One region of the Mesorhizobium australicum WSM2073 genome, then DNA from elsewhere that is predicted to be linked to it. Evidence: predicted binding sites of a transcription regulator. Region 1 holds the regulator's gene; each other region holds the start of a gene.
The links. The regulator PhoB, encoded in region 1, activates phosphate uptake and scavenging genes when phosphate is short. The targets are predictions, from matches to a motif close to TGTCATNNANCTGTCAT.

Region 1 (9,934 bases):
GGAGTTGGCTAGCCAGACCGCGCCCATGATGACGGCGCAGGTGACGACGCCGAGCAGCGTCTCGGCCCAGATCGGCCGCAGGGGGAAGCGGAAGCGCTTGCGCTGGACCCGCCCGTTGAACAGCGCGAACACGACGGCCAGGCAGGCGACGATGCCGACGACCCAGCTCCAGGTGGCGCCGATCGATCCGGCCGGTCCGCCGCCCATAAGCTGGAACGTGGCGTCGAGCGGTGCCACCGTCTGGCCTGACGTGACCCACCAGGCGGCGCCGCGCCAGACCAGCAGGCCACCCAGCGTGACGATGAAGGCCGGCACTTCGAGATAGGCGATGACGAAGCCCTGGAAGGCGCCGATCAAAAGCCCGAGCGCCAGACCGATGACCAGTGCCAGGACCCAGATCCATGGGTTGCCGAGTTCAAGTCCTACGAACCGAACCAGGAAATGTACCTGCGCAAAGCCCATGACCATGCCGATCAAGCCCTCGGCGGAACCGACGGACAGGTCGATGTTGCGCATGACGATGACCAGCACCATGCCGCAGGCCATGATGGCGACCGCGGACGTCTGCACCGACAGGTTCCACAGATTGCGTGGCGTGAGGAACGTGCGGCTGTCGAAATCGAGCGGATTGACACCAAGACGCAGGCTCGAAATCACATGCAGCGCGACCCAGATCAGCAGCAGCGCGCCGATCATGCCGAGCATGCGGGTATCGATCTCGGTCGCCTTCAGGAAACGCGCGACCGCGCCGAGTTCCGACGCACGCGCCGTATCGGCCTGCGAGGTTGAGGTCGTGTCGGTCATGATGTCCTCCCAGCGGCTTGCCGTCTGACGCGGAGCCGGACCAGAGCCCAGAAGTTAGCCGCCAGCGGCGGAAACACAAATCTTGTCGGGAAAACGCCGCGGCTTGGAAGCAATTCCAGGAAAAGTGCGTAAAGGGTTTTTGTCCGGAATTGCGAAGACAAGGAAATTGGAACGGTCAGTGTTCAGAACACTGACCGTTCCACGCCGCGGCGTTTCCGACTTTTCAGGCGATCAAGCTCAGTTGCAGGCCGCGACGCTGCCCGCGGCAACGCCCGTGCAGACTTCGTCCTTCTTGATCCAGCCGGCGTCGATGACGAGGTTGAGATTGTCCTTGGTGATGGCCACCGGGGTCAGGAACAGCGACTTGACGGTGTTGCCGCCAGGCGTCGTGAAGTCCTTCACGCCGGCGATGTCGGTCATCTTCTTGCCGTCGGCGAGTTGCGAGGCGATCTCGGCGGCGTTCTTGCCGAGTTCGCGCGCGTCCTTCCACACCGACACGGTCTGGGTGCCGAGCGCGATGCGGTTGAGCGCGGCGTGGTCGCCGTCCTGGCCGGAGACCGGCACGGTGCCGGCGAGCCCCTGCGCCGTCAGCGCCGCGACGACGCCGCCGGCGGTGCCGTCATTGGCGGCGACCACGGCGTCGACCTTGTTGTCGTTGGCGGTGAGGAACTGTTCCATGTTCTTCTGGGCGTTGGCGGGCAGCCAGCCGTCCGTATAGGCTTCGCCGACATTCTTGATCTTGCCGCTGTCTATGGCCGCCTTCAGCACTTCCATCGAGCCCGAGAACAGGAAGTCGGCATTCGGATCGGCGCCGGAGCCCTTGATGAAGACGTAATTGCCCTCAGGCTTCACCTTGAACACTTCGCGGGCCTGCATGCGGCCAACTTCCTTGTTGTCGAAGGTCAGGTAGAAGACGTCCTTGTTCTCGATCAGGCGGTCATAGCCGACGACCGGAATGCCCTCGTCGAGCGCCTTCTGTACCGCCGGGCCGATGGCCGACGCGTCCTGCGCCAGGATGATCAGCGAATTGGCACCCTGCGAAATCAGGCTCTCGACATCGGTCAGCTGCTTGCCAGGATTGGACTGCGCATCGGCGGAAATGTACTTGTCGCCCGCGGCCTCGATCGCCTTCTTCATGGCGGCCTCGTCGGTCTTCCAGCGCTCCTCCTGGAAGTTGGACCACGACACGCCGATAACCTTGCCCTTCGCCTGCGCGACCGACGCCAGCGTCAGCGACATGGCGACACCCGCCAGAATGGCGACTGTGAATCTCTTCATGATATCCTCCCTGCGCCGCGTGTGGCGCGACCAAACTGGCCCTAAGGCCGGCACAAAGGCTCTAATTTTTTCGAGCCTCGAAAAAACACTGGTCCATCGCCGGAACACTGTCAACATCGATTCTGACGGATTTTGAGGTGCCGGAAGCCTTTTTTCGAGCCCCGCAATAAATAATGACAGCCCCAGCCGCTTCTGCCAGTATTCGACCCGTTGCCGGAGGTGTTCGAGGGGGCGTCAAGAACCGCGGCGACGGGGAGGAAATCATGTCGGTCGGAATCCGCCACGACGATCTGCGCCGGCGCAACCGCGCAATGGTGATTGGAGCCGTGCGCCGGGGTGGCCAGCCCTCGCGCACCGAGATCGCCGCCACCACCGCCCTGAGCCACTCGACCATATCGGCGATATCAGCCGACCTGATCGGCGAAGGTATCCTGAGCGAAGGCAAGCCGAACGAGGCCGGCTCACTGAAACGCGGCCGGCCGCAGGTGGGCCTTTGTCTCAACCCCGAGGCCGCGGCGGTCATGACCGTGGTGCTGTCGCTGAATTTCCTCTCCGTCGCCGTCATCGACTACGCCGGCCAGGTGATATCGGAGGAGCAACGCCGGCTGGACACGCTGACCATGTCGCGCGAGGCGCTGATCGGCGAATGCGTGGCCATCGTCCGACGCCGCCTCGAGGATCCCGACCTCGATGTCGCCAGCATTGCCCGCATCGCGCTGGCGATCCAGGGCATCACCGACACCGAGGCGCGCGCCATGCTGTGGTCGCCGATCACGCCGCAGACGGACATTGCCTTCGCCGATATACTCGAAGCCGAATTCGGCATCCCCGCCACCATGGAGAACGACTGCAACATGATGGCTGTGGCGCTGCGCTGGCGCGACCCCGAGCGCTACCGCGACGACTTCATCGCCATCCTGCTCTCGCACGGCATCGGCATGGGCCTGGTGCTGAAGGGCGAGCTGTTCACCGGCACCCATTCCTCAGGCGGCGAGTTCGGCCACATGATCCATCGCCCCGGCGGCGCGCTCTGCCGCTGCGGGCGGCGCGGCTGCGTCGAGGCCTATGCCGGCAACTATGCCATCTGGCGTAATGCAGGACAGATGGGTGAGGACGCCAAACCGGTCGACGTCAGCGACGCCGACATGCGCGCATTGGCGGCCACGGCGCGCGAAAGAGACGGACCGGAGCGCGAGGCCTATCGCAAGGCCGGCGAGGCGCTGGGCTATGGCCTTGGCAGCTTGTTCGCGCTGATCGATCCGGCGCCGGTTGCGATGGTCGGCGTCAGCGCCGCCGCCTTCGATCTGATCGAGCCGGCCTTGCGTGAGGCCATCGCCCAGACCGCCGGCGGCCAGCATTCGACGTCGATTTCCTTCGATACAGAGCTGAACGAATTGCCGCTGATCCGCGAGGGCTGCGCCATGCGCGCGCTCACCTTCGTCGACCAGGAGATCTTCGCGCCGGGCGTGCAGGTGAGATCCGGCAAGAACGTGGCCTGATCTCAATCCTCGCGGATTGCGTAGCCCGCGCCACGGATGGTGCGTATCACATCGGGCATGCGGCCATTGTTGACCGCCTTGCGCAGGCGGCCGACATGCACATCCACGGTGCGCTCGTCGATGTAGATCGTCTCGCCCCAGACATTGTCGAGCAACTGGCTGCGCGAGAACACGCGGCCGGGATGGCGCATCATGAATTCGAGCAGCCTGAACTCGGTCGGTCCGAGCCGGATCTCGCTCTTCTTGCGATAGACCCGGTGCGATTCGCGGTCGAGCACGATGTCGCCGACCTTGAGCACGCTGGACAGCACTTCCGGTTTGGCGCGGCGCAGCAGCGCCTTGACCCGGGCCATGAATTCCGGCGTCGAGAACGGCTTGACCAGATAGTCGTCGGCGCCGGTCGAGAGGCCGCGCACGCGATCGCTCTCCTCGCCGCGCGCCGTCAGCATGATGATCGGCAATCGCTCCGTCTCGGGCCGCATGCGCAGGCGCCGACAGAGTTCGATGCCGGAAACCGCCGGCACCATCCAGTCGAGCACCAGCAGGTCGGGCACGTTTTCCTGGAGGCGTATCTCGGCTTCGTCGCCGCGTGTCACCACCTCGACCTGGTAACCCTCGGACTCCAGGTTGTAGCGGAGGAGCACGCCCAGCGGCTCCTCGTCCTCCACCACCATGATGCGTGGCGCGATCATCGATCGATCATCCCTGCCGTCAAGCCGCCGGCACCGACATCGCCGTCTCGTCCTGCTTCGGACGGTTGGCGGGCAGTTGCGTGCCGGTCAGCACATAATACGCATTCTCGGCGATGTTGGTCACGTGGTCGCCAATGCGTTCGAGATTCTTGGCGCAGAACAAAAGATGCGTGCAAGCCGTGATGTTGCGGGGATCCTCCATCATGTAGGTCAGGAGTTCGCGGAAGACCGAAGTGTATTTGACGTCGATGCGTTCGTCGTCATTCCTGAGCTTGGCGAGGGCGGCGGCATCGCCGGCCGCATATTCCTCGACGACGCCCTGCACCTGGATCAGCACCAGCTGCGCCATGGAGTCGATGGAATGCGACAAGTCGCGCGGCGTGGCGGTGAGGCCGACCGAGCCGACGCGCTTGGCGATGTTCTTGGCAAGGTCGCCGATGCGTTCGAGATCGCCCGCCATGCGGATCGAGCCGACGACATGACGCAGATCGTCGGCCATCGGCTGGCGCTTGGCGATCAGGGTAATGGCGCGATCATCGAGTTCGCGCTGGCGCGCGTCCATGATGGCGTCGTCGGAGACGACGCGCTGTGCCAGCGCGTTGTCGGAATTCAGCAGCGCCTTGGTGGCGCCGCCGACCATCGTGCCGGCGAGATCGCCCATGTCGCTGATCAGCCTGCTGATCTGCCCGAGATCCTCGTCGAAGGCTGCGACTGTGTGTTCGGCCATGATCCTGGTCCTCGTATGCGTGAGATCAGCCGAAGCGGCCGGTGATATAGTCCTGCGTGCGCTTCTCGCGAGGCGACGTGAAGATCTTCTCGGTCTTGTCGAATTCGACCAGCTCGCCCAGATACATGAAAGCCGTCTGCTTCGAGACGCGCGCGGCCTGCTGCATGTTGTGGGTGACGATGACGATCGTGTAGTCGGCCTGCAACTCGTCGATCAATTCCTCGATCTTGGCGGTCGACAATGGGTCGAGCGCCGAGGCCGGCTCGTCGAGCAGGATGACCTCCGGCTTGACCGCCACGGTGCGGGCGATGCAAAGCCGCTGCTGCTGGCCGCCCGACAGGCTGAGGCCGCTGGCGTTGAGCTTGTCCTTGACCTCGTTCCACAGCGCGGCGCGTTTCAACGCCTGCTCGACACGGCCGTCCATCTCGGCCTTGCCGATCTTCTCATAGAGCCTGACGCCGAAGGCGATATTCTCATAGATCGACATCGGGAACGGCGTCGGCTTCTGGAACACCATGCCGATCTTGGTGCGCAACAGGTTGAGGTCCTGCGAGCGGTCGAGAACGTTCTGGCCGTCGAGCAGCACCTGACCCTCGGCGGTCTGCTTGGGGTAGAGCTCGTAGATGCGGTTGAAGACGCGCAGCAGCGTCGACTTTCCGCAACCCGACGGTCCGATGAAGGCCGTCACGCTGCGCTCGGGCAGCGACAAGGTGATGTCCTTCAGCGCCTTCGACTGGCCGTAGTAGAAATTGAGGTTCTTGACCTCGATCTTCGCCTTGGCGGCTGCCTCGGCGGCAATCGTCATGTCTGGAGACAACATCTGGCTCATTTGTCCTCTCTGCGTCCGGTCAGGCTGCGCGCAAAGATGCTGAGCGCGAGAACCGTCAATGTGATTATGAGTGCGCCGGTCCACGCCAGTTGCTGCCACTCCTCGTAAGGGCTGAGAGCGAACTGGAAGATGGTCACCGGCAGGCTGGCCATCGGCGCATTGAGATTGCTCGACCAGAACTGGTTGTTGAGCGCTGTGAAGAGTAGCGGCGCCGTCTCGCCGGAAATGCGGGCAATGGCCAGCAATATGCCGGTGACGATGCCGGACATCGCCGCGCGGTAGGCCACCGAACGAATCACCACCCAGCGCGGCGCGCCAATCGCCGTGCCGGCCTCGCGCAAAGCGTTCGGCACAAGGTTGAGCATGTCCTCGGTGGTACGCACCACGACGGGAATGACCAGGATGGCCAGTGCCACGGCACCGGCGATGGCCGAGAAATGCCCCATCGGCCGCACCATCAATTCGTAGACGAACAGGCCGATGATGATTGAGGGCGCCGACAGCAGGATGTCGTTGATAAAGCGCACCACGGTGGTGAGCTTCGAAAAGCGGCCATATTCGGCCATGTAGGTGCCGGCCAGCACGCCGATCGGCGTGCCGACGACGATGCCGATAATGGTCATCACGATGCTGCCGTAGATGGCGTTGAGCAGGCCACCGGCATCACCGGGCGGCGGGGTCATTTCCGTGAACACTGAGAGCGAAACGCCCGACAGGCCCTTATAGAGCAGCGCGCCGAGGATCAGTGCCAGCCAGGCAAGGCCGATGCCGGCGGCGATGACGCAGAGCGTCATCATCACACCGTTCTTGCGCTTGCGGCTCTGGTGAAGCGATGCGGCTGTCGACATCGGTCAGACTCCGGTACGGGCATCGATGCGCATCAGCATGTAGCGGGCGATGGCAAGGATGAGGAAGGTGATGACGAACAGGATCAGACCGAGCGCCACCAACGAGGAGGTGTAGAGATCGCCGACGGCTTCGGTGAATTCGTTGGCGATGGTTGCCGAGATCGTCGTTGCCGGCGCGAACAGCGAGGCGCTGATCCGGTGGGCGTTGCCGATGACGAAGGTGACCGCCATGGTTTCACCGAGTGCACGGCCGAGCGCAAGCATGACGCCGCCCATGATGCCGATGCGGGTGTAGGGGACGACGACCCGGCGTGTTACCTCCCAGGTCGTGCAGCCAATGCCGTAGGCGGACTCCTTCAGCACCGGCGGCACCGTGTCGAACACATCCTTGGTGATCGAGGTGATGAAAGGCAGGATCATGATGGCCAGGATCATCGCCGAGGTCAGCAGGCCGATGCCATAAGGAGGCCCGGCGAACAGGCTGTTAAGGCCGGGAATGCCGTGGAACACGTTGATGATGAAAGGTTGCACTGTCGTCTGCAGGAACGGTGCCAGCACGAACAGGCCCCAGATACCGTAGATGATCGAAGGAATGCCGGCCAGCAGTTCCACCGCCATGCCGATCGGGCGCCGAAGCGGACGCGGGCAAAGCTCGGTAAGAAAAATGGCGATGCCGATGCCGAGCGGCACAGCGATCAGGATGGCGATGGCCGAAGTGATGATGGTGCCATAGATCGGCGCCAGGGCGCCGAATTTCTCGGTGACGGGATTCCAGCTCTCGGTGGTCAGAAAGGAGAAGCCGAAGGTCGACAGTGCCTGCCAGGAACCGGCGAACAGCGAGACGGCGACGCCGCCGAGCAGCACCAGCACGAGAATGGCGGCGGCGCGGGTCAGCCCATGGAAGATCGAATCGGTCAACGCGAACCGTCTGACGGTGGCGTCGCGTGAACCTCGAACGGCTGGCAAGGCTTCGTGGGCAGCGCTCATGTCAAGCTCGGCTCTTTGTGTTGAACGAAAAGGAGCGCCGCGGGGCGGCGCTCCTCCAGAAAGATATTACTCGCCGGCGTAGACGGGCTTGCCGTCGGCCTTGATGTCGGCCTTCCACGAAGCCTTGATCAGGTCGACGACGCTATCGGGGATCGACACATAGTCGAGCGCCTTGGCGGTTTCCTTGCCGTCCTTGTAGGCCCAGGCAAAGAACTTGAGCGCTTCGCCGGTGGCCGCGGCATCGTCCGGGGTCTTGTGGATCAGCACCCAGGTCGAGGCAGCGATCGGCCAGGTGGCGTCGCCCGGCTCGTTGGTGATGATGACGTTGAAGTTCTTGGCGCCCTTGAAGTCGGCGTTCGAAGCAGCCGCGCCGAAGGATTCGAGCGACGGCTCGACGACCTTGCCGGCGGCGTTCAGCATCTTGGAGTAGGAGAGATTGTTCTGCTTGGCATAGGCATATTCGACATAGCCGATGCCGCCGTCGGTCTGCTTGACGGTGTTGGCAACGCCTTCGCTGCCCTTGGCGCCGACGCCGGTCGGCCATTCGACGGCCGTATCCGAGCCGACCTTGTCCTTCCAGTCGGGCGAGAGCTTCACGAGGTAGTCAGTGAAGTTGAAGGTCGTGCCCGAGCCGTCCGAACGATGAACGACGGCGATAGCGGTCGACGGCAGCTTAAGGTCCGGGTTCAGGGCCTTGATCGCGGCATCGTCCCAGGTGGTGATCGCGCCGAGATAGATCTGGGCCAGCGTCTTGCCGTCGAGGACGAGTTCGCCCGGCTTGATGCCCGTGAGGTTGACGATCGGCACGATGCCGCCCATCACCATCGGGAACTGCACGAGGCCGTTCTTTTCCAGATCGGCGTCGGACATCGGCTTGTCGGTGGCGCCGAAGGTCACGGTCTTGGCGATGACCTGCTTGATGCCGCCGCCCGAGCCGATCGACTGATAGTTGAGGCCGATGCCAGTATCCTTCTTGTAGGTGTCGGCCCATTTGGCGAACACCGGATAGATGAAGGTCGAGCCGGCGCCGGAAAGGTCAGCTGCCATTGCTGCGGAAAGGGTGAGGGTGGACGCCGCAGCCATTGCAATCGCAACGGCCGCCGAGCGGATGAAATGTCTCATGTGGCCTGCTCCTGTTCGGAAGATGGTCTCTCGGCGCCACTTCTTGCCGGCGCCGCTGAGGCCAATAGCCTTCGATTATAACAGTCGCATGACAGTTTCATGTCAGCCCGGTAACGCGTTGCCGGCAACGCGAAAGACGCTGATCTCGGGCGCTCGCGGCGCGGTCCGAGTTTGCCGCCGGAATCAGGGGCTTGAGCCGTCCGACGGCTGGAATCACCACGGACTCGACCAGGCTTTTCCCAAATGAAGAAAATCCGGACGGGAGCGCGTTGCTCGCAGCCAGAGCGTGTCATGGCCGGGCCATCGCCAAAAACAGGTCCGTTGGGGTAGAGTGACACTGTTTCTTGCAGGCGGTCGCTGCTCCCGCCCGTAACTGAGAAGAGCGGAATTCGATTTCGCTATTGTTCCGGCTGGACACGGCCTTTGATATGGCGCGATCGCACCATAGTCATTGCACGCAGCGGTAGCAGCGAATCTCCGCTGATTCCTTGTTGCCTCCCCGGATCCTGCAATTCAGGCGACGCGGGCTCTATCCCGCGTTGCGGTGGACCTGACGGCCGGCGCCGACCCAGCGCTCGACCTTCTCGAGCAGGGCCCTGGGGCTGATCGGCTTGGGCAGATAGTCGTCCATGCCTGCCTCCAGGCAGCGCTCGCGGTCGCCCTTGAGCGCATGCGCGGTGACGCCGACGATCGGCACATGCGTGCCGGTCTCCTGCTCCAGCAGGCGGATCGCGGCCGTCGCTTCGAGACCGCTCATCTCCGGCATCGAGACATCCATCAGGATCATGCACGGATTGAGCGTACCGAAGGCGTCGAGCGCCTTGCGGCCATTGCCGACGATCTCGAAGCCATAGCCGGTCTCGCCGAGGATTTGCGTGAACACCATCTGGTTCACCTCATTGTCCTCGGCCACCAGGATATCCAGCCTGTGCCCGCCGGCCGTCGCGGGCAGCCTGGGGCGAACCTGTGGCGGCTGCAATTGCGCGCGCTGCTCGGATGGTGCCAGGGGCGGCGGCCGGGACGCCTCGGGCGCCTCGCCCGTGAGCGGTTGAACGGCGTGGCCGCTGGTGGCGTGGCGATGGCGCTGGATGGTCGCGACCAGCGTTTCCAGGAGCACCGAGGAGCGCGCCGGCTTGATCAGCTGGGCG
Region 2 (9,934 bases), 300 kb from region 1:
GCGTCGCCGCGGACGGCCTTGCCGCCGCCATCGGCGCCGCCAATGGCGGCAAGATCGAGGGCGACGTCGCCCTGATCACCAACGCTCCCGGCGCCGGCTCGCTCGAACAGCGCAAGCAGGGCTTCACCGAGCAGCTCAAGGCAAAATATCCCGGCCTGAAGCTGGTCGCCGACAAATACGCCGACGGCCAGGCCACCACCGGCCTCAACATCGCCACCGACCTGATCACAGCCAATCCGAACCTCAAGGGCATCTTCGCCTCCAACCTGATCATGGCGCAGGGCGTCGGCCAGGCCGTCGCCGAGAACAACCTTGGCGGCAAGCTGGCGCTGGTCGGCTTCGACAGCGACGAGAAGCTGATCAAGTTCCTCAACGACGGCGTCATTTCCGCCCTCGTCGTCCAGGATCCCTACCGGATGGGCTATGACGGCATCAAGACCGCGCTCGCCGCCTCGAAGGGCGAAAAGGTCGAGGCCAATGTGGACACCGGCGCCAATCTGGTGACCAAGGCCAATATGAAGGACCCCAAGATCGACGCGCTGCTCAATCCCAAGCTTTAAGCAGCCGGCGTTCAAAACCGCTTCCGGGGCTAGAGGCCCCGGAAGCATCCGCCGCCAAAGCGGCTTGGCGATCAGCCCGTTTGGCCTTCGCCTGAAAGACGACCGCAGCCTCGCCGAATGCCAACCGCGAGGCCAATCTGGGAGGATTGTCATGACGCCGACGGCGCAGGAACTGCATCCGGCCCCCGTGCTGGAACCCGGCAGGACCATCCTCGAACTGCGCGGGCTGGAAAAACGCTACCCCGGCACCCATGCGCTGAAGCCGGTCAATCTCGCCTTCAAGTCAGGCGAAATCCACGCCATCGTCGGCGAGAACGGCGCCGGCAAATCGACCCTCATCAAACTCCTGACCGGCGTCATGCCGCGCACCTCTGGCGAGGTCCTCTGGGAAGGCCAGCCGGCAGCCCTGGCGACGCCGCATGAAGCGATGGCGCTCGGCATCAATGCCGTGCACCAGGAAGTCGTGCTGTGCCGTCACCTGACGGTCGCCGCCAACATGTTCCTTGGCGAGGAAAATTCCCGTTTCGGCATCCTGCAGCAGCGCGCCATGGTCAGGGAAGCGCAGACGATCATCGACGATCTCGGCTTCGACCTGCCGGCGCATGTCATGCTGGGTGATCTCACCATCGGCCAGCAACAGCTGATCGCCGCTGCCCGCGCCACGGTGCGCGGCACCAAATTCCTGATCTTCGACGAACCCACGGCCTACCTCACCCGCAAGGAGGCCGACCAGCTTTTCACGCTGATCCGGCGCCTGAAGGGTGAAGGCGTGACGATCATCTACATTAGCCATCGCATGGAGGAGGTCTTCGAACTCGCCGACCGGGTTTCCGTGCTGCGCGACGGCACGCTGGTCGGCACACGCAATATCGCCGAGACCAATGATGCCGAGCTGGTCAAGATGATGATCAACCGCTCTATCGAACAGGTCTATCACAAGGAGCATTTCACGCCGGGCGCTCCGATCGTCGAAACAAGGAACCTGTCGGGCAAAGGCTTCGAGAACATCTCGATGACGGTGCGTGCCGGTGAGATCGTCGGCCTCTATGGACTGATCGGCGCCGGCCGCAGCGAGTTTGTCACCTCGCTCTATGGACGTCACAAGAAGTCGGCCGGCCAGATCCTGTGGGAAGGCAAGGACGTCCAGATCAACTCCGAGCACGACGCTATCAAGCTCGGCATGGCACTGGCGCCGGAAAGCCGCCGCGACCAGGGCCTTTGCCTCAATCTGCCGGTCGGCCTCAACCTCAATTTGCCGATCTACAAGCGCATCTCCAGCAATCTGTTGATCTCGAACGCGAAAGAGAAGGCCGAGGCCGACCGTCAGATCGCCGGCCTGAGGATCAAGACGCCGACGCGCGGGGCGCTGGCGTCGAGCCTTTCGGGCGGCAACCAGCAGAAGATCGTCATCGGCAAATGGCTGGCGCACGGCGCCAAGCTGTTCATCTTCGACGAACCGACGGTCGGCGTCGATGTCGGCACCAAGGCGGAGATCTATCGCCTGTTCGGCGAGCTGTTGTCGAAGGGCGCCGGCATCATCCTGATCTCGTCCTATTTGCCGGAGGTCTACGAACTGGCCGACACGCTGCACGTGTTCCGGCGCGGCAAGCTGGTGGCCACGCACGGGTTCCACACCGCCAGTCACGAGGACATTCTCACGCAGGCGCTCGCCGAGAAACAAGAAAAACTGGGAGGACAGACATGAGCATCGAGGCGATCCCCGCCGAAAAACCGAAGCGCAACTACAACGTCCTGTTCGGGCTGACGCTGCTGGCGCTGCTGGTGCTGCTCTGGATCGTCCTGTCCCTGGCGACGCCAAGCTTCGCCTCGGGCAACAACATCGCCAATCTTCTGCGGCAGGGCTCGATGATCGCCATCATGGCGGTCGGCCAGACCTTCGTCATCATCACCGGCGGCATCGATCTGTCGGTCGGCGCGGTGGTCGGCTTCGCCACCGTCGTCGTCGCCATGCTGATCAATGCCGGCGTTCCGATCGCGGTCGCCATCCTGATCACCTTGCTCGTCGGTGTCGCCATCGGCCTTTTCCATGGCTTCGGCATCGTCAAGATGGGCTTGCCGCCGTTCATCATCACGCTGGCGACGCTGACCTCGCTGCGCGGCATCGGCCTTTTGATGACCAACGGCAACTCGATCAACATCAACAGCGACAGCTTTACCGCCTTCTCGCGCAATTCCTTTATCGGCATCCCCAATTTGTTCTGGATGGTGATCCTGGTGGGTGTGCCCGCCTATGTCTTCCTGCATCACAGCCGTTGGGGCCGCTACCTCTTTTCGGTCGGCTCCAACGCCGAGGCCTCGCGCCTGTCCGGCGTCAATGTCCAGCGCACCATCTACATGGCTTATACGCTGTCCGGCCTGTGCGCGGCCTTCGTCGGCGTGCTGCTCGCCGCCCGCATCGGCATCGGCAACCCGACCCAGGCCGAGGGCTGGGAACTGCAGGCGATCGCCTCTTCGGTCATCGGCGGCACCTCGCTGTTCGGCGCGGTCGGCTCGGTGCACGGGCCGCTGCTTGGCGCCTTCATCCTGGCCACCATCAACAACGGCGCCAACCTGCTCAACGTCAACTCGTTCTGGCAGCGCATCATCACCGGCGCGCTGATCATCATCATCGTCTACTTCGACGGACTGCGCCGCCGCGGCAAATGACGCATTCCAATCGATCGCCGGCCTGGCGCGGGCCGGCGATTTCTTGAACAGACTGGATCAAAGCATGAAAGCCGTCGTCTGCCGCTCGCCCGGCGACCTTGTTGTCGAAGACCACCCGGCTCCCGGCGCCCCGCCTCCCGGCTGGGCCCTGGTGGCGGTCAGTCATGTCGGCATCTGCGGCACCGACTACCATATCTTCGAGGGTAAGCACCCTTTCCTCGCCTATCCCCGCATCATGGGCCATGAAGTCTCCGGCACAGTGACCGAGCGGGGCGAAGGCGTCGACCTCGCCCTTGGCGAACCGGTGATCATCAACCCCTACCTTTCCTGCGGTAAATGCATCGCCTGCCGGCACGGCAAGCCCAATTGCTGTGTCAGGATCGAAGTGCTCGGCGTGCACCGCGACGGCGCGATGTGCGAACAGATCCTGGTGCCGGCTAAGAATCTCTATCCCACCAACGGCCTGTCGCTCGCCGACGCCGCCGCCGTCGAATTCCTGGCCATCGGCGCGCATGCCGTCCGGCGCGCCCGGGCCGAGCCTGGCGCCCGCACCCTGGTCATCGGCGCTGGCCCGATCGGGCTCGGCACCGCCATCTTCGCCCGCATTGCCGGGTTGGACGTGACACTTCTCGACATGAGCACCGAAAGACTGGTCTTCGCGGCGAGTGAACTCGGCTTTTCGATTCTCGACGGCTCGCAAGGACCCGTGTCCGATCTGGTGCGTGATGCGACCGACGGCGAAGGCTTCGACGTGGTCTTCGACGCCACCGGCAACACGCGATCGGTTCAATCTGCCTTTGCCCACGTCGCGCATGGCGGAGCGCTGGTGCTGGTCAGCGTCGTCAAGGACGATATTGTTTTTTCCGATCCCGAGTTCCACAAGCGAGAAATGACATTGATCGGCAGCCGCAATGCGTTGCGCGCCGACTTCGACCATGTCGCGGCCTCGATCCGCAATGGTGCCGTGCCGTTGGCCAAGCTTGTCACCCACCGCACCACGCTGGCCGATACGCCAGGAGATCTCGCACGCTGGGCGCATGAAAAGTCGGGCCTGATCAAGGCCGTGATCGAGATCGGATAGCCCTACAGCGCCGACAGCTTCAACTCCACCCGCTCGGCCGGAAAACGCGACTCCGAAAACTGGATCGGCTGGCCGTCGGGTGTGACGTTGACCGCAACCGTGACCAGCACGATGGCGCCCGGCTGCAGATCGAGATCGGCGAGATCGGCGGCGTCGGCATGGCGCGCCGAGAGCACGGTCGATTGCCTGAGATAATCGTCGATACCGAAACGTGCGAGCGAGGCGGTGATAGAACCGGTTTGCGCCATCGCCTTGTCGATGCCGGCAAAGCGCCGGGCATCGAACCATCCAGCGGCGCGCGACACTGGCCGTCCGTCAGCCTCGCCGCGTGTCTCCAACCGGATCACCTCGGCACCCCTGGCAAGGCCAAGGCCTTCGGCCACGCGCTGGCTGGCGGGCTCGACCGACGAAGCGAGCAGCACGATGTGCCGTTCCGACGTCTGCCCCTGCAGGCCAGCCGAAAAGCGTGTCCGCGCGCCAATCGGATAGGACAGCCGCTTGCGTGACAGGACGAAGGTGCCGCGTCCCTGCTCGGCCCGCAGCACGCCCTCCTGCACGAGGGCCGATATGGCGCTGCGTACGGTGTGACGGTTGACGCCGTAGCGCTCGGCCAGCGCGACTTCGGGCGGCAGCGCGGCGTTTTCGGCGAAATCGCCGGCGGCGATGGACTGCAGGATCCTGTCGGCGATCTGGCGCCACAGTGAGACGCCGCTGCGCCGCTCGATGCTGTCGGCCACATCATGCCCGATCATGTTTTGCCCCCCGGCCTGTCACGCACCCGTCATGGACTCGCGTTAGGTAATATGTATAATTTGTATAGTTGTCTATATCAATAGACAAATTTAGCTGAGAGGAAGTTGGCGATGCGAGGACAGGAAGGCCGCGACCAGGCCGAGCGCAAGGCCGCCATGGCGACGCTGGCGCAATCGAGCGGCGACGACATCGTGCGGCTCTGGAACGAGTCCGGCCTGCCTTCGCAAGCCGAACTTCTGCGCGGTCCCGAGACGGGCCTGGTCACGCTGCGTGGCCGCATCGGCGGCGGCGGCGCGCCCTTCAATGTCGGCGAGGCGACCGTCACGCGTGCCACTGTCCGGCTGCCATCCGGGCAGGTCGGCCATTGCTACGCGCTTGGCCGCGACAAGCAGAAGGCGAAGCTGGGAGCAATAGCCGACGCGCTCTGGCAGGACCCTGCCCGCCGCACCGAGGTCGAGACCAGGCTGATCGCGCCTTTGCGGTCGGCGCTTGCCGCTGTCCAGGAAAAACGCCGCGCCGAGACGGCGGCAACGAAGGTGGATTTCTTCACCATGGTTCGCGGAGAAGATTGATGGATATCGCTGCGCAATCGATCGAGGGCGGTTTCGCCGATCCGGTCTTCAACGCTCAGACCGTGTTTCGGGCCGTCATGGATGCCATGGCGCGGCCGGGCAGTGTCCACCCCTTGCCACCCCTGGCCCGCCCACCGGCTCCGCTCTCGGCGACGTCGGGCGCCGTAGCACTGGCGCTATGCGACAACGACACGCCGCTCTGGCTCGACCCTCCCCTGCATGCCTCCGCCGCGATCGGGTCCTGGCTTGGTTTCCACACAGGCGCGCCGCTGGCCAACACGCCGGCCGACGCGCATTTCGCGTTTGTTGCCACGCCGGCCGAGATGATGGCGCTCGACGGTTTTTCGCAGGGCACGCAGGATTATCCCGACCGATCGACGACGCTGATCCTGCAGGTCGGCGACCTCGTTTCAGGCACTCCGTTACTGCTGGAAGGCCCGGGCATCGAAACCAGCGCCACGATCGCGCCGGCACAGATGCCGCGCCATTTCGTCGAGCAGTGGAAGCAGAATATCAGGCGCTTTCCGCGCGGCGTCGACATCATCCTCGCCACATCGGACCGCATAGCCTGCCTGCCGCGCACGACGCGTATCAAGACGATGGAGGCGTAAGATGTATGTCGCGGTAAAAGGTGGCGAAGCCGCCATTGCCAACGCCCACAGCCTGCTTGCCGACCGCCGGCGCGGCGACCGCTCGGTGCCCCCGCTTCGCCTCGACCAGATCGTGGAACAGCTGGCGCTCGGCGTCGACCGGGTGATGAGCGAAGGCTCGCTCTATGACAGGGAACTGGCCGCGCTAGCCATCGTTCAGGCGCGCGGCGACATGATCGAGGCGATCTTCCTGGTGCGCGCTTACCGCACCACGCTGCCGCGCTTCGGCTATTCCAGACCGATCGACACCAGCACCATGCTGGTCGAGCGGCGTGTGTCGGCGACCTACAAGGATCTGCCCGGTGGCCAGTTGCTCGGCCCGACCTTCGACTACACCCACCGCCTGCTCGACCCCGAGCTCGCCGCCGGTGTCGATGTCGCCGAGCCCTTGCGGCGCGAGACGGAAGCCCAGGCGATGCCGCGTGTCTCGGCTATCCTTGCCCGCGAAGGCCTGATCGAGCCCGATGGCGACATGCCTGGGGATCATGTTCCCGGCGACATCACACGCGAGCCGCTGGAATTCCCGATGGCGCGCGACATCCGCCTGCAGGCACTGTCGCGCGGCGACGAAGGTTTTCTGCTGGCGCTCGGCTATTCCACCCAGCGCGGCTATGCCCGCAACCATCCCTTTGTCGGCGAAATCCGCATCGGCGAGGTCGAGCTGGAGCTCGACGTTCCCGAACTGCCTTTCGCCGTGCCGCTCGGCATGGTGCGCGTCACCGAATGCCAGATGGTCAATCAGTTCAAGGGCTCGGCCAAGGCGCCGCCGCAATTCACCCGCGGCTACGGCCTCGTCTTCGGCCAGAGCGAACGCAAGGCGATGGCCATGGCGCTCTGCGACCGCGCCTTGCGCGCCTCCGAGCTCGGCGAGGATATCGTCGCCGCCGCCCAGGACGAGGAGTTCGTCATCTCGCACTCCGACAATGTCCAGGCCACCGGCTTCGTCGAGCACCTGAAGCTGCCGCACTACGTCGACTTCCAGGCCGAACTCGATCTCGTACGTCGCATGCGCGCCGAGTACGAAGCACGCGAGAATCCAGCGAAGGCGGAAGAAAAAAAGGAGGCAGCGGAATGACTGCGCAACCGACAGACATCGCCACCTACAACTTCGCCTATCTCGACGAGCAGACCAAGCGGATGATACGCCGCGCGATCCTCAAGGGCATCGCCATTCCGGGCTACCAGGTGCCGTTCGCCTCGCGCGAAATGCCGATGCCCTATGGCTGGGGCACTGGCGGCGTGCAGGTCACCGCGTCGATTATCGGCCCCGACGATGTGCTCAAGGTCATCGACCAGGGCGCCGATGACACCACCAATGCCGTGTCGATCCGCGCCTTCTTCAAGAAAGTCGCTAACGTCGCGGTCACCACCGATACCGCCACCGCCACCATCATCCAGACCCGTCACCGCATCCCCGAACATCCACTCACGGCGGGCCAGGTGCTGGTCTACCAGGTGCCCATCCCCGAACCGCTGCGCTTCCTCGAGCCGCGCGAGACCGAAACGCGGAAAATGCATGCGCTGGAAGAATACGGCCTCATGCATGTGAAGCTCTATGAGGACATCGCCAAGCACGGCCGCATCGCCACCACCTATGCCTATCCGGTCAAGATCGAGGGCCGCTATGTGATGGACCCGTCGCCGACGCCAAAATTCGACAATCCCAAGATGCACCGCTCGCCGGCCCTGCAGCTGTTCGGCGCCGGCCGCGAAAAGCGCATCTACGCCGTGCCGCCCTTCACCGATGTGGTGAGCCTCGACTTCGAGGATCATCCGTTCGAGGTGCAGACTTTCGATCAGCCCTGTGCGCTGTGCGCGGCCGAGAATGTCTATCTCGACGAGGTCATCCTCGACGACCATGGCGGCCACATGTTCGTCTGCTCCGACACCGATTATTGCGAGAAGCGGCGCGCCGACGGCCATCGCGGCCACCTTGCCCCCGAAACCGATCTTGCAGCAGGAAACATGGAGCCGGCGCAATGACCGACGAACCGCTGCTGCGCGTCTCGGCGCTCTCCAAGTTCTATGGCTCGCGGGTCGGCTGCGACAATGTCTCCTTCGACCTGTGGCCGGGCGAGGTTCTGGCTGTCGTCGGCGAGTCCGGCTCCGGCAAGACGACGCTGCTCAACTGCCTGTCGACGCGGCTGCTGCCTTCCTCCGGCACAGCCAGCTACCGCATGCGCGACGGCCAGTTCCGCGAGCTCTACCGCATGAGCGAGGCCGAGCGCCGCTTCCTGATGCGCACCGACTGGGGCTTTGTCCATCAGAACCCAGCCGACGGCCTGCGCATGACGGTCTCGGCCGGCGCCAATGTCGGCGAACGGCTGATGGCGGTCGGCGACCGCCACTACGGCAAGATCCGCGCTACCGCGGTCGACTGGCTGTCGCGCGTCGAGATCGAGGAAGACCGCATCGACGACGAACCGCGCGCCTTTTCCGGCGGCATGCGTCAGCGGCTGCAGATCGCCCGCAATCTCGTCACCGGGCCACGGCTGGTGTTCATGGATGAGCCGACCGGCGGCCTGGATGTCTCGGTGCAGGCCCGCCTGCTTGATCTCTTGCGCGGCTTGGTCACGGACCTCGGCCTTGCCGCGATCGTCGTCACCCACGACCTCGCCGTGGCGCGGCTGCTGTCGCAGCGCATGATGGTGATGAAGGACGGCCGCGTCGTCGAAAGCGGCCTCACCGACCGCGTCCTCGACGACCCGCGCGCGCCCTACACGCAATTGCTCGTTTCCTCGATTTTGCAGGTGTGATGATGGCGCGTGTCCCGCCGACGATTGACGATTGGAGAACCTTCTGATGCCGACCCCACTCGTTGTTTCCGACGTTGCCAAAAGCTTCACCATGCATCTGCGCGACGGCATCAAACTCCCTGTCGTCGCGGGTGTCTCGTTCTCGATCAAGGCGGGCGAATGCACCGTGCTCGGTGGTCCGTCCGGCGCCGGCAAGAGTTCGATCCTGAAGATGCTCTACGGCAACTACGCCGTCGACGAAGGCCAGATCATCGTCAGGCACGAGGACGGACTGATCGACCTCGCCCATGCCAGCCCGCGCACCGTGCTTGCCGTACGCCGGCAAACGATCGGCTATGTCAGCCAGTTCCTGCGCACCGTGCCGCGCGTCTCGGCTCTCGACGTCGTCGCTGAGCCACTGGTTGAACGCGGTGAGGAGCGCGAGGCAGCCCGAGCCAAGGCACGCGCGTTGCTGGCCCAGCTCAACCTGCCGGAAAAACTCTGGATGCTGCCACCGGCAACCTTCTCGGGCGGCGAGCAGCAGCGTGTCAACATCGCGCGAGGCTTCATCACCGAGCACCCCATCCTGCTGCTCGACGAGCCGACCGCATCGCTCGACGCGACGAACCGCGACGTGGTGATCGAACTCATCGCCGCCAAGAAGGCGGCGGGCGTCGCCCTGCTCGGCATCTTCCACGATCACGATGTGCGCGAGGCGGTGGCCGACCGCATCATCGACGTTACCGCCTTCGCTCCGGGAAAAATCGCCGCATGACCAGGAAGCTATCGGAGACGCCGCTGATCCACCCGACGGCGGAGGTCCACAACTCGACACTCGGCCGCTGGACCGAGATCGCCGACCGCAGCCGGGTTTCGGAAAGCGAGCTCGGCGACTATTCCTACATGATGCAGGACT
Region 3 (9,934 bases), 3.1 Mb from region 1:
GGCGATGAATGCCAGGCGCGCTTTCATCGCCGCGGCGCGGGAAGTGGATGTCTTCATCAGCGACAAGGCGCCAGCCTGATATTAGCTCGCGGTTTGGGCTGACAATTGGATTTGAGGCTCGGCCCGCATTAGCGGGCCGGATGCCGTTAATCCTTCGTTTCGGTCTCAGTCTCGGTTTCAGGCTTCGTACGTTCGCGCGCGGCAACCTTGGCCGCCAGCTTTTCAGCCTTCTTGGCCGCTTTCTGGCGGTCGCGCTCCTTGCGTTCCTGATCGTAGTTTGGTGCTCGCGCCATGTCGGCTCCTTTTTGTGACTGCCTTGCGGCCCTGAGCCTGCCTAGGAGCATTAGCCGTCAAACACAACAGCCGAAGCGATAATGCGTGGCTGCTGGCATCGAAGAGATGCGGGCGCTTGCCAGATCGGCGCCACAATGATGTAGGACATGCGGGCGCCATGGATTGAGAACCGCCCGTTTGTTTTGATCAAGTGACCGATGGCCACAATTTCGCGGACCGCAGCAAGAGTTTTCTATTATGCGAGAAACGTCGCGCGCGATGTCGCTCCGCAAGCGTTGTTTCGTGCCCGGCTGGCTGGCCGTCTCGAAAGGGCCAGGCTTTCCGGTGAGGCGGCGCGCCGCAGGCTGAATTACTACAACAAGTTGCAGGATGGTTTCGCGCCAAGCGCCGATGCCATGCGCATCGGCAAACTGCCCTTCACGCCGACCATGTACTATTACGACCTGAAGGAGTTCGCCCGCTACTTCGATCCCGGCCTGCTCATCGACCTGGAATTCGGCGACGTCAGGAATGTCCCCAAGGTGCCTTCGATCGTCAAGGACCGGCCAATCTGTGCTGACGACAAGAACGCGATCATCATGAAACTCGACAAGTTTCGTCATTTCCAGATGCCGGCTGACGCGATGTCGTTCGCCGACAAGCTGCCGTCCGTTGTCTGGCGCGGTGATCTCAACAATCCGATCAGGACAAGATTTCTGAACGCTGTGCGCGACCTGCCGTTCTGCGATGCCGGTTCGCACAAGCCGAACGCACCGCCCGAATACGCCAGGCCTTTTCTCAGCATCAGCCAGCACCAGCGCTATCGCTACATCGTCTCGCTCGAGGGCAACGACGTGGCGACCAATCTCAAATGGATCATGAATTCGAAGTCGCTCTGCATGATGCCGCCGCCGACCTATGAGACATGGTTTGCGGAGCGGCAGCTCGAAGCCAACGTCCACTATGTGCCGCTCGCGGCGGATTTCTCGAACCTTGAGGACCACGTCGCCTATTTCGAGCGGAATCCGGCGGAGGCGGAGCGCATCATCGCGGCTGCGAACGCCTATTGCCGGACATTCGACGACGAACAGACCGAGCAGACGATCTCCCTGCTGGTGCTCTACAAATACTTCGTGCTGTCGGGCCAGATCAAACCGGATGCCGAGGTGTGGCGCTACATAACGGGCTAGTTGCGGCGCTCGGTCGAGGCCGCCAGCCGCATTCGGGCGCTATCGGAATGCGTGGCTGGATGGTAGGGCAATCATGCTGCGGGAACCATCCCGACCTTCACTTGTTCAACCGCGTTTATCTTTGATCAAAAGAGTCCATGGCCACCCTCCAACGAACGACGGCAAAGGTCTTCTACTATGCGCGGAACGTCATGCGCGATATCGCGCCCCAGGCGATCTTCCGGCGGCGATTGGCCAGCCGCCTGCAGCAGGCCAGGCTCTCGGACGAGGCCGTGCGCCGGCGACTGAATCACTACAACAAGCTGCAGGACGCTTTTACACCAGGCCCGGATGCTGTGCGCATCGACAAGATACCGTTTGAACCGAGCATGTACTATTACGACCTGAAGGAATTTGCCCGCTATTTCGATCGATCATTGCTCATCGACCTGAAGTTCGGCGATGTCATCGGCGTGCCCAAGCTGCCGACCCTCGTCAAGGACCGGCCGATCCGCGCCGACAACGGCAATGCCGTCGTCATGAAGTTCAACAAATTCCGCCACTTCCACATGCCCCTCGATACCGTCGCCTTCGCCGACAAGCGCCCTGCCGTGGTCTGGCGCGGCGACCTCAACAACCCGATCAGGACACGGTTCCTGGATGTCGCGCGCGACTTGCCGTTCTGCGATGCCGGTTCGCACAAGCGCAGCGCACCGGCTAAGTACAGCAAGCCTTTCCTCAGCATCAGCCAGCACCTGCGCTATCGCTACATCGTCTCGCTGGAGGGCAATGACGTGGCGACCAACCTCAAATGGATCATGAATTCCAACTCGCTCTGTCTGATGCCGCCGCCGACCTACGAAACATGGTTTGGCGAGAGCCAGCTCGAGGCCGGTATCCACTATGCGCCGCTCGACCCGGATTTTGCCGATCTCGGCGAAAAAGTGCGCTATTTCGAAGGGCACCCGGCCGCGGCGGAGCGCATCATCGCCGCAGCCAATGCCTATTGCCGCAAATTCTCCAATGAACGGGACGAGCATGCGATCTCTTTGCTCGTCCTCTACAAATATTTCGTGCTCGGCGGCCAGATCGAACCCGATCCCGAACTCTGGCGGTTTATCGGCGGCTAGCTCTTGCTCTCTGCCTGACGCTGATCAGATATCGCTGCGGTCGAGAACCAGGTCGGCTGGGCCGAAGCGATCCTTCGCTGTCAGTTGCTGGTGCCAGTAGGGGTAGAGCAGAGCCGGCCGGCTGACCGCGTCGAGGCGCTGGCGTTCTTCGGTGCCGAGCTTCAGGGCCGCCGCCGCAAGGTTGTCCTTGAGCTGAACGTCATTGCGGGCACCGATCACCAGCGAGGAGACGGCAGGGCGTCCGAGCAGCCAGGCGAGCGCCACCTGCGCCGCCGAGACGCCACGATCCTTGCCGATCTCGATCAGCACATCGACAATCCGCCACAGCCGGTCCTCGTCGCGGATCGGCGGCTCGGACCAGCCGGCAAGCTGGCGAGCGGTCGGGCTGTCGCGGCGGTATTTGCCCGACAGCAGGCCGCCGGCGAGCGGGCTCCAGACCAAAACGCCCAGCCCTTGGTCGACCGAGATCGGCAAGAGCTCGTACTCGGCCTCGCGCGCTTCCAGCGTATAGTGGATCTGCTGGGTGACGAAGCGTTGCTGGTGACGGCTGTCGCTGATGGAAAGCGCCTTCATCACCTGCCAGCCGGAATAGTTGGAGCAGCCGATGTAGCGCACCTTGCCCTGGCTGACCAAACTGTCGAGCGCGGCAACGGTCTCCTCGAGCGGAGTGAGGCCGTCCCATTGGTGGACGAAATAGATGTCGATGACATCGGTCTTCAAGCGCTTCAGGCTGCTCTCGCATTCACGGATCAGATGATGGCGCGACAGGCCCTCGTCGTTCGGGCCCTTGCCGATCCGCATCCGCGCCTTGGACGCGATCAGCACATCGTTCTTGCGCTTGCCGCCGAGAGCTTCGCCTATGATCTCTTCGGAGAGGCCGTTGGAATAGACATTGGCGGTGTCGATGAGGTTGATGCCGGCATCGATGCACATATCGATCATCCGCTTGGCTTCGGCGAGATCGCTGTTGCCGACCGCGGCGAAGGGCCCGGCGCCGCCGAATGTCATGGTGCCAAGCGTCAGTGTCGAAACCTTCAGGCCGGAACGGCCAAGGGTGCGGTATTCCATGTCAGATCCTCACGATTTTGTTGAAGAGGCGTGCCGGCAAGGCAGGCCTGGAAGGCGACCGCGCATTTGTAGGACAATTCGGCCGGCTTGTCGCCATGCGACGACGGTCGATCGATCAGACATCGCGGAATTTGCAACGTCGGCAATTGCGCCTGTGCTGCAATAAAACCGTCACCGCCGGCCTATATTGAAGTCGGCTCAGGTGTTTCCATTCCCGGCCGCCGGCCAGCAATTTGGAGCGCCCAGTGGTAACCGACAGGGCTTGCAAGCGGAGCAGTTGATATGACCGAGCTGAAACAGAATTCCCCTGCCAAGGACTGGCTTGAAGCCGAGCTCGCCGACACGCTCGACGAGGACTATGAGCTCGAAATGTCGGAGCCGGCCCTCTCGATGGAGATCGCCAAGATCTACAAGAACTCGCATCCGCCTTCGATCGATCGCATGCAGTATTTTCGCGACCTGATCAGCCTCCAGTCCGAATTGATCAAGCTGCAATCCTGGGTCGCCTATCACAAGAAGAAACTGGTGGTGATATTCGAGGGCCGCGACTCCGCTGGCAAGGGCGGCGTCATCAAGCGCATCACACAGCGGCTCAATCCGCGTATCTGCCGCGTCGTGGCGCTTCCGGCTCCGACCGAACGCGAGAAGTCGCAATGGTATTTCCAGCGCTATGTCCCGCATTTGCCGGCAGGCGGCGAGATCGTTTTGCTCGACCGCTCCTGGTACAACCGCTCCGGCGTCGAACGGGTAATGGGTTTTGCCAGCCCCGAGCAGGTCGAGGAGTTCTTCCATGACGTGCCGGAGTTCGAGCGCATGCTGGTGCGCTCGGGCATCACCGTGGTCAAATATTGGTTCTCGATCACCGACGAGGAACAGCAAATGCGCTTCCTGATGCGGATCCACGACCCGATGAAACAGTGGAAGCTGTCGCCGATGGACCTGCAGTCGCGGGTGCGCTGGGAACACTACACCAAGGCCAAGGAGGAGACCTTCGCCCGCACCAACATTCCCGAGGCGCCCTGGTTCATCGTCGAGGGTAACGACAAGAAGCGCGCGCGGCTGAACTGCATCGACCATCTGCTCAAGCAGCTGCCGTATGAAGAGGTGCCGCACGAGGAGATCACGCTGCCGGAGCGCGTCTTCAACCCGGAATACGAGCGCCAGGTGCTGCCGCGCGAGCTTTACGTGCCGGAGAAGTATTGAGCGAGAGTTTTGTCTTTCTCCCCGTATAGTGACGGGGAGAAATGGGCTTTCGTCGAGGGTTTCTCCACCTTACGCCCGTTTGATGACGACGTGCGTGGCCAGTGCCGTCGCAACCTGTTCGCTGCACTGGTAGCCAAGATTCAGCATGTCGAGGCCCGCAAAAAGGTTCTCGCCTCTGCCAAGCAGCACCGGCGAGATCGCCACGTGCATGTCGTCGATCAGCTTTTCCTGCAGATACTGCCGGATGGTGGAGATGCCGCCGCCGACCCGCACATCCTTGCCTGACGCGGCGGCTTTGGCCTGTTCGATAGCCGAATGGATGCCGTCGGTTACGAAATAAAAAGTCGTGCCGCCTTCCATCACGATGGGATCGCGCTTGTAATGCGTCAGCACGAAGGTCGGGACGTGATAGGGCGGATTGTCGCCCCACCAACCCTTCCAGCTGTCGTCAGGCCACTCGCCCCGGATCGGCCCGAACATGTTGCGGCCGAGGATCCAGGCGCCGACATTCTCGAAGCTGCGCGCCGCAAAGTCTTCGTCAACGCCTGTCTCGCCGCCTTCCTGGCCAAACATCTTGCGGAAGGTGCGGGTGCTGAAAGCCCATTTGTGCAGGGCCGGTCCGCCGACACCGAGCGGATTTTCAAGGCTCTGATCGGGACCGGCGCCATAGCCGTCAAGCGACAGGCTGAAAGCGTTGACGCGAAGTTTGGACATGAGAACCTCCTCCTTGAGAACCGGTTGTCTTTTGCAAGTGGTTTCTTCTAGCAAACTGATTTTGAATTGCAAGTGGTTTTTCGAGCCGGAAAAGGTATTTCCGATTGCCGCCAAGCTACGGCCGCCGCCTCATTGGCGGTCGGTTGGCGCGCGACGATCTCAAGGGCCTCGCTGTGGCTGATCGTCAGGTCGCGGGCGGCAAGCGCCTCCCGCATGGCTTTCGCCATCGTCTTGGCGTCGCGATAGGCAAGCATGTCCGTTTCCTCGGGTCACGGCGAAGCCTTCGTCAGTGCCCGCAATGCCGACACCTTCGCCCGACGGTGAAACGGGTCAGGAAGCATCCTCAGGAGGCGTTCGCCATACCTCTTGGCCGAGGTGCGGGCTGCCGGCCGCTTCCGGCCATGCTTCCATCATAGCTGCAGTCGCCAGTTTTTGTCAGCGGGTTTTCGATAGAACCGCCGACCAGTTGAAAGAGTGGTGACATCTACTGAAGTGCCTTGCCCGGGAAGTCGGGCTACCCCTTCAGCATCACAGCCACTTCGGGCGCGAAATAGGTCAGGATGCCGTCGCAGCCGGCGCGCTTGAAGGCGAGCAACGATTCCAGCATCGCCTTTTCTCCATCGATCCAGCCATTGGAATCAGCCGCCTTGATCATCGAATATTCGCCCGAGACCTGGTAGGCGAAGGTCGGCATCTGGAATTCGTCCTTCAGCCGGCGGATGATGTCGAGATAGGGCAGGCCGGGCTTGACCATCAGCATGTCTGCGCCCTCGGCGAGGTCCTGTTCGGCCTCGCGCACCGCCTCGTCCGAATTGGCGTGGTCGATATAATAGGTCTTCTTGTCGCCCTTGAGCAGACCGGCGGTGCCGACCGCCTCGCGATAGGGGCCGTAGAAGGCCGAGGCGAATTTGGTGGCGTAGGACATGATCGCCACGTCCTGGAAACCGTTGGCGTCGAGCGCGTCGCGGATGGCGCCGATACGGCCGTCCATCATGTCGGACGGCGCGATGATGTCGGCGCCGGCCGCTGCCTGGATGACGGCCGCCGCCGCGACCTGTTCGACGGTCTCGTCATTGACGATGATGCCATCGCGCAGGATGCCGTCATGGCCATGGCTCGTGAACGGGTCGAGTGCGGCGTCTGTGATGATGCCGATCTCGGGTACCGCGTTTTTGATGGCGCGTGTGGCGCGGTTGATGATGTTTTCAGGGTCGAGGATGTGGGAACCCGTCTGGTCGCGCAGGCCGAGATCGACGTTGGGGAAGGTGGCAAGGGCCGGGATGCCGAGCTTGGCCGCGCGTTCGGCCTCCTTGACGGCAAGATCGACCGACAGCCGGAAGACGCCGGGCATGGCGGCAATCGGCTCCCGGACATTCCTGCCCTCGACGACGAAGATCGGCCAGATCAGGTCGTCGACCGACAGCCTGTTCTCCTGCACGAGCCGGCGCGACCAGTCGGCCTTGCGCATGCGGCGCAGGCGGCGGCTGCCGGTGACGTCATCGACGCTGCGCGTGCCGGCAGCTTTTGCTGGGGTGAATTTGTTCATGGCCAAAACTCCGGATCCGCGGCTTTTACCACGAGCCCTTGTGCTGACCAATGCGACACGTTTGTGCCAGCGCCGAAAGCTGCCACAGCGCTGTCCCGCCACGCCTATTGGTTCAGGGCTGCCCGTTGCCCGAAAGGATCTGTGCCGCGCCTCCGATTGCCACACGGAACGCGTCGTCGAAGCTGACACCGCGCACCTGCCAACGATAGGTCTTGCCGTGATCGGCCAGTCGCCAATCGGCGACCCAGCCCAGTTCCTTGTCGCTCCACACGATGGTGCCGGCGAGCGCTCGGTCGCCTCCGGCTTGCTTGGCCACTCGATCCAGCCTTGCCATGTCCGTCGCGCGCAGCGCTTCTTCGCCCAAGCCGGCAAGTTGCGCGGCCTTGGGAAACGCGACATGCATCAGCATCGGCCCGCTGGCATTGACGAAGGATTCGCGCATCGTCTCGCCACGCCCTTCCTCGGCGCTCAGCATGAAATGCCGCGCGCCTTGTTCGGTCGTGAGGAAGACGGTGAGTGTCGGCCGCTCGCCAAGCCAGGGCCTGCTGCCGAGCGACGCCAGCAGCCTGTCGATCACATCAGGCTTGTAGAAGCAGGTGAGATCGTGCGGCCGGTCATGCGTCCCTTGCTCGTCATGGATCGGAATGCCCTCCATCCGGTCATGGTAGCGGAACGAGTCGACAAAGCTGCCGGCCTTGTCGCGCAGCGCGTCCATTTCGCGTCTGGCAAGCAGCCGCTGATCGCCCGAAACACGGACGAGCACCTTGTCGAGGCAGGTCCTGAAGCCGAGCTGACGATTTTCTTCACCCTGGCCGGTGACAATGGTCTGCGAGTGGTAAAGGTCGCCAAGGTCGGCTGCCCCCGCGGGGACATTGGTTGCCCACAAAAACGACAGGCAACTCAGAACAAAGGCAAAGCGCAAAAATTGCGGCATGGCTAAGTATCCTGCTCTCGGCCTGTAGTACCGGCCACCAATGTCTAGCATCGGCGACCGCTAGCCGCCAAGATCGAGGCGGCCAGGCTGCAGCCATTGACGCACCCATGTGCCGCCTTTAGCACTTCAGTCCCGCAGGCGCGGGAACAAGGATTCTCTGGCGATGGATTTTGGTGGAGGCGACGAAATTCGCTTCGAAAGGTTGGGCAGGGCCGGGGTCGTCACGCTGACGCGGCCGCAGGCGCTCAACGCCGTAACCCATCGCATGATCAAGGCACTGGGCAAGGCCCTGCGGTCTTGGGAGCGCGACGAGGGTGTGGATGTCGTCGTGGTCAAGGCCGAGGGCAGGGCGTTTTCGGCCGGGGGCGACATCCTGCACATCTACGAAGCCGGCCGGGCTGGAAACCCACCGGTCGAATTTTTCGCCGACGAGTATCGCCTCAACGCCTACATCGCGCGTTTCAAGAAGCCCTATGTGGCGCTCATCGACGGTATCGTGATGGGCGGCGGGGTCGGCATTTCCTTCCACGGTTCGCACCGGGTGATGACCGAGAATGCCCAGTTCGCCATGCCGGAGGTCGGCATCGGCTTTTTCCCGGATGTCGGCGCCAGTCATCTGCTGCCCGACCTTGGCGGTTCCTTCGGCATGTACCTGGCGCTGACCGGGAACCGCATTCGTTATGGCGATGCGCTGTGGTCGGGGCTGGCCACCCACACCATCAAGGCTGAAGACCAGGCAAGCTTCCTCGATCGGCTGGCGCTGACGGGCGATCCGGAATCGGTGCTGCGCGGTTTCTTTGTCTCGGCCAAGCGGGAGACCGACAGGCCGATCCTGGAGGCGATCTCCCGCCATTTCGCCCAACCGTCGCTGCCGGATCTGATCGACAGCCTGGACCGCGCGGGCAATGACGAATTCGCCACCGGGACGCTGGCAACGATCCGCACGCGCTCGCCGACCAGCCTTCGCGTCGCCTGGCGACAGATCAGCGCCGGGCAGACATTGTCGATGGACGACTGCATGAGGATGGAGTTCCGCATCCTGAACCGGATGCTGGCCGGCCACGATTTCTACGAAGGCATCCGTGCCGCCATCATCGACAAGGGCTCGAAGCCGCAATGGCGGCCGGCAGCGATCGATGCGGTTAGCGAGGCGGATGTCGAGGCCTATTTTGCCCCGCTCGGCGATCGGGAGCTCGAGCTGTGAGCGAAGTGACATCGAGACGCGTCATCCTGCAGCCCTCGACGGTCGAGGTGATCTTCGCCTGGTTCCAGCGCGTCATCGCGGGCTACTGCCTGCTGTTCGGCATCCTCTACTGGATCAAGCTGATCGGCTTCTATCCGGGCTCGCTGTGGCGGTTCGACCTTATGCCGGTGCATTGGCAGGTGGCGGCGGTGATGCTCGCCGTGTTCTTTCCCTTCGCCGCGGCGGGGTTGTGGATGCTGGCGTCCTGGGGTCCGGTGATCTGGTTCATCTGCGCGGTCACGGAGACGGTCATGTATGCCGGCTTTCCCGAGCTTTTCGGCCATCGTCTGCTGATTATCGTCTCGCATGCCTGCGTGGCGCTGCTCTATATCGTCTTTCGCGTCGTCATATACCTGCAGAAACGACCGGCACGGCACTAATGCATGTCGCCCCGAAGTGTCCTCGGTTGCGGGACAACGACATGCATAAAATCAGAAGCCTGCGGCAGGTCGGGCGAATCCTGTTCGCCGCGACACGCTGCAAGCCCTTGTACGCGTTGACGACCTGGCGACCGCCTGAATCCGGCGCGGCGATCATTGCCTAAATCTTTAGGTTAATCATCCTTGCTCGGGTGACCGTTCGTTAAGCGTCTTGCGAAACCTCTTACCGGTAAGCTCTTGTTAGCCCTAGCGTTTAAGTCGAATTTTATGAGTA

Region 2: a site for PhoB is predicted at 5,077-5,093, ahead of phnF (phosphonate metabolism transcriptional regulator PhnF). Genes of this name have one in related genera too.
Region 3: a site for PhoB is predicted at 3,799-3,815, ahead of ppk2 (polyphosphate kinase 2). Genes of this name have one in related genera too.

The regions. Positions count from the first base shown of each region.
Region 1 is NC_019973.1:1,492,841-1,502,774, reverse strand. Features, by position in the region: gene MESAU_RS07175 (sugar ABC transporter permease) at 1-804, opposite strand, end outside; gene xylF (D-xylose ABC transporter substrate-binding protein) at 1,042-2,082, opposite strand; gene MESAU_RS07165 (ROK family protein) at 2,346-3,581, shown strand; gene phoB (phosphate regulon transcriptional regulator PhoB) at 3,584-4,273, opposite strand; gene phoU (phosphate signaling complex protein PhoU) at 4,293-5,000, opposite strand; gene pstB (phosphate ABC transporter ATP-binding protein PstB) at 5,026-5,829, opposite strand; gene pstA (phosphate ABC transporter permease PstA) at 5,826-6,677, opposite strand; gene pstC (phosphate ABC transporter permease subunit PstC) at 6,681-7,664, opposite strand; gene pstS (phosphate ABC transporter substrate-binding protein PstS) at 7,731-8,786, opposite strand; gene MESAU_RS07130 (PAS domain-containing protein) at 9,316-9,934, opposite strand, start outside.
Region 2 is NC_019973.1:1,794,077-1,804,010, reverse strand. Features, by position in the region: gene MESAU_RS08625 (ABC transporter substrate-binding protein) at 1-560, shown strand, start outside; gene MESAU_RS08620 (sugar ABC transporter ATP-binding protein) at 712-2,265, shown strand; gene MESAU_RS08615 (ABC transporter permease) at 2,262-3,227, shown strand; gene MESAU_RS08610 (zinc-binding alcohol dehydrogenase family protein) at 3,292-4,308, shown strand; gene phnF (phosphonate metabolism transcriptional regulator PhnF) at 4,311-5,060, opposite strand; gene phnG (phosphonate C-P lyase system protein PhnG) at 5,172-5,633, shown strand; gene phnH (phosphonate C-P lyase system protein PhnH) at 5,633-6,244, shown strand; gene MESAU_RS08590 (carbon-phosphorus lyase complex subunit) at 6,246-7,358, shown strand; gene MESAU_RS08585 (alpha-D-ribose 1-methylphosphonate 5-phosphate C-P-lyase PhnJ) at 7,355-8,266, shown strand; gene phnK (phosphonate C-P lyase system protein PhnK) at 8,263-9,039, shown strand; gene phnL (phosphonate C-P lyase system protein PhnL) at 9,086-9,793, shown strand; gene MESAU_RS08570 (DapH/DapD/GlmU-related protein) at 9,790-9,934, shown strand, end outside.
Region 3 is NC_019973.1:4,580,410-4,590,343, reverse strand. Features, by position in the region: gene MESAU_RS22190 (DUF982 domain-containing protein) at 1-79, shown strand, start outside; gene MESAU_RS30410 (hypothetical protein) at 147-293, opposite strand; gene MESAU_RS22185 (glycosyl transferase family 90) at 492-1,463, shown strand; gene MESAU_RS22180 (glycosyl transferase family 90) at 1,601-2,572, shown strand; gene MESAU_RS22175 (aldo/keto reductase) at 2,597-3,640, opposite strand; gene ppk2 (polyphosphate kinase 2) at 3,923-4,843, shown strand; gene MESAU_RS22165 (dihydrofolate reductase family protein) at 4,913-5,557, opposite strand; partial or broken gene MESAU_RS30405 (glyoxalase superfamily protein) at 5,701-5,811, opposite strand; gene hemB (porphobilinogen synthase) at 6,072-7,103, opposite strand; gene MESAU_RS22150 (DUF2066 domain-containing protein) at 7,216-8,037, opposite strand; gene MESAU_RS22145 (enoyl-CoA hydratase/isomerase family protein) at 8,201-9,241, shown strand; gene MESAU_RS22140 (DUF6163 family protein) at 9,238-9,660, shown strand.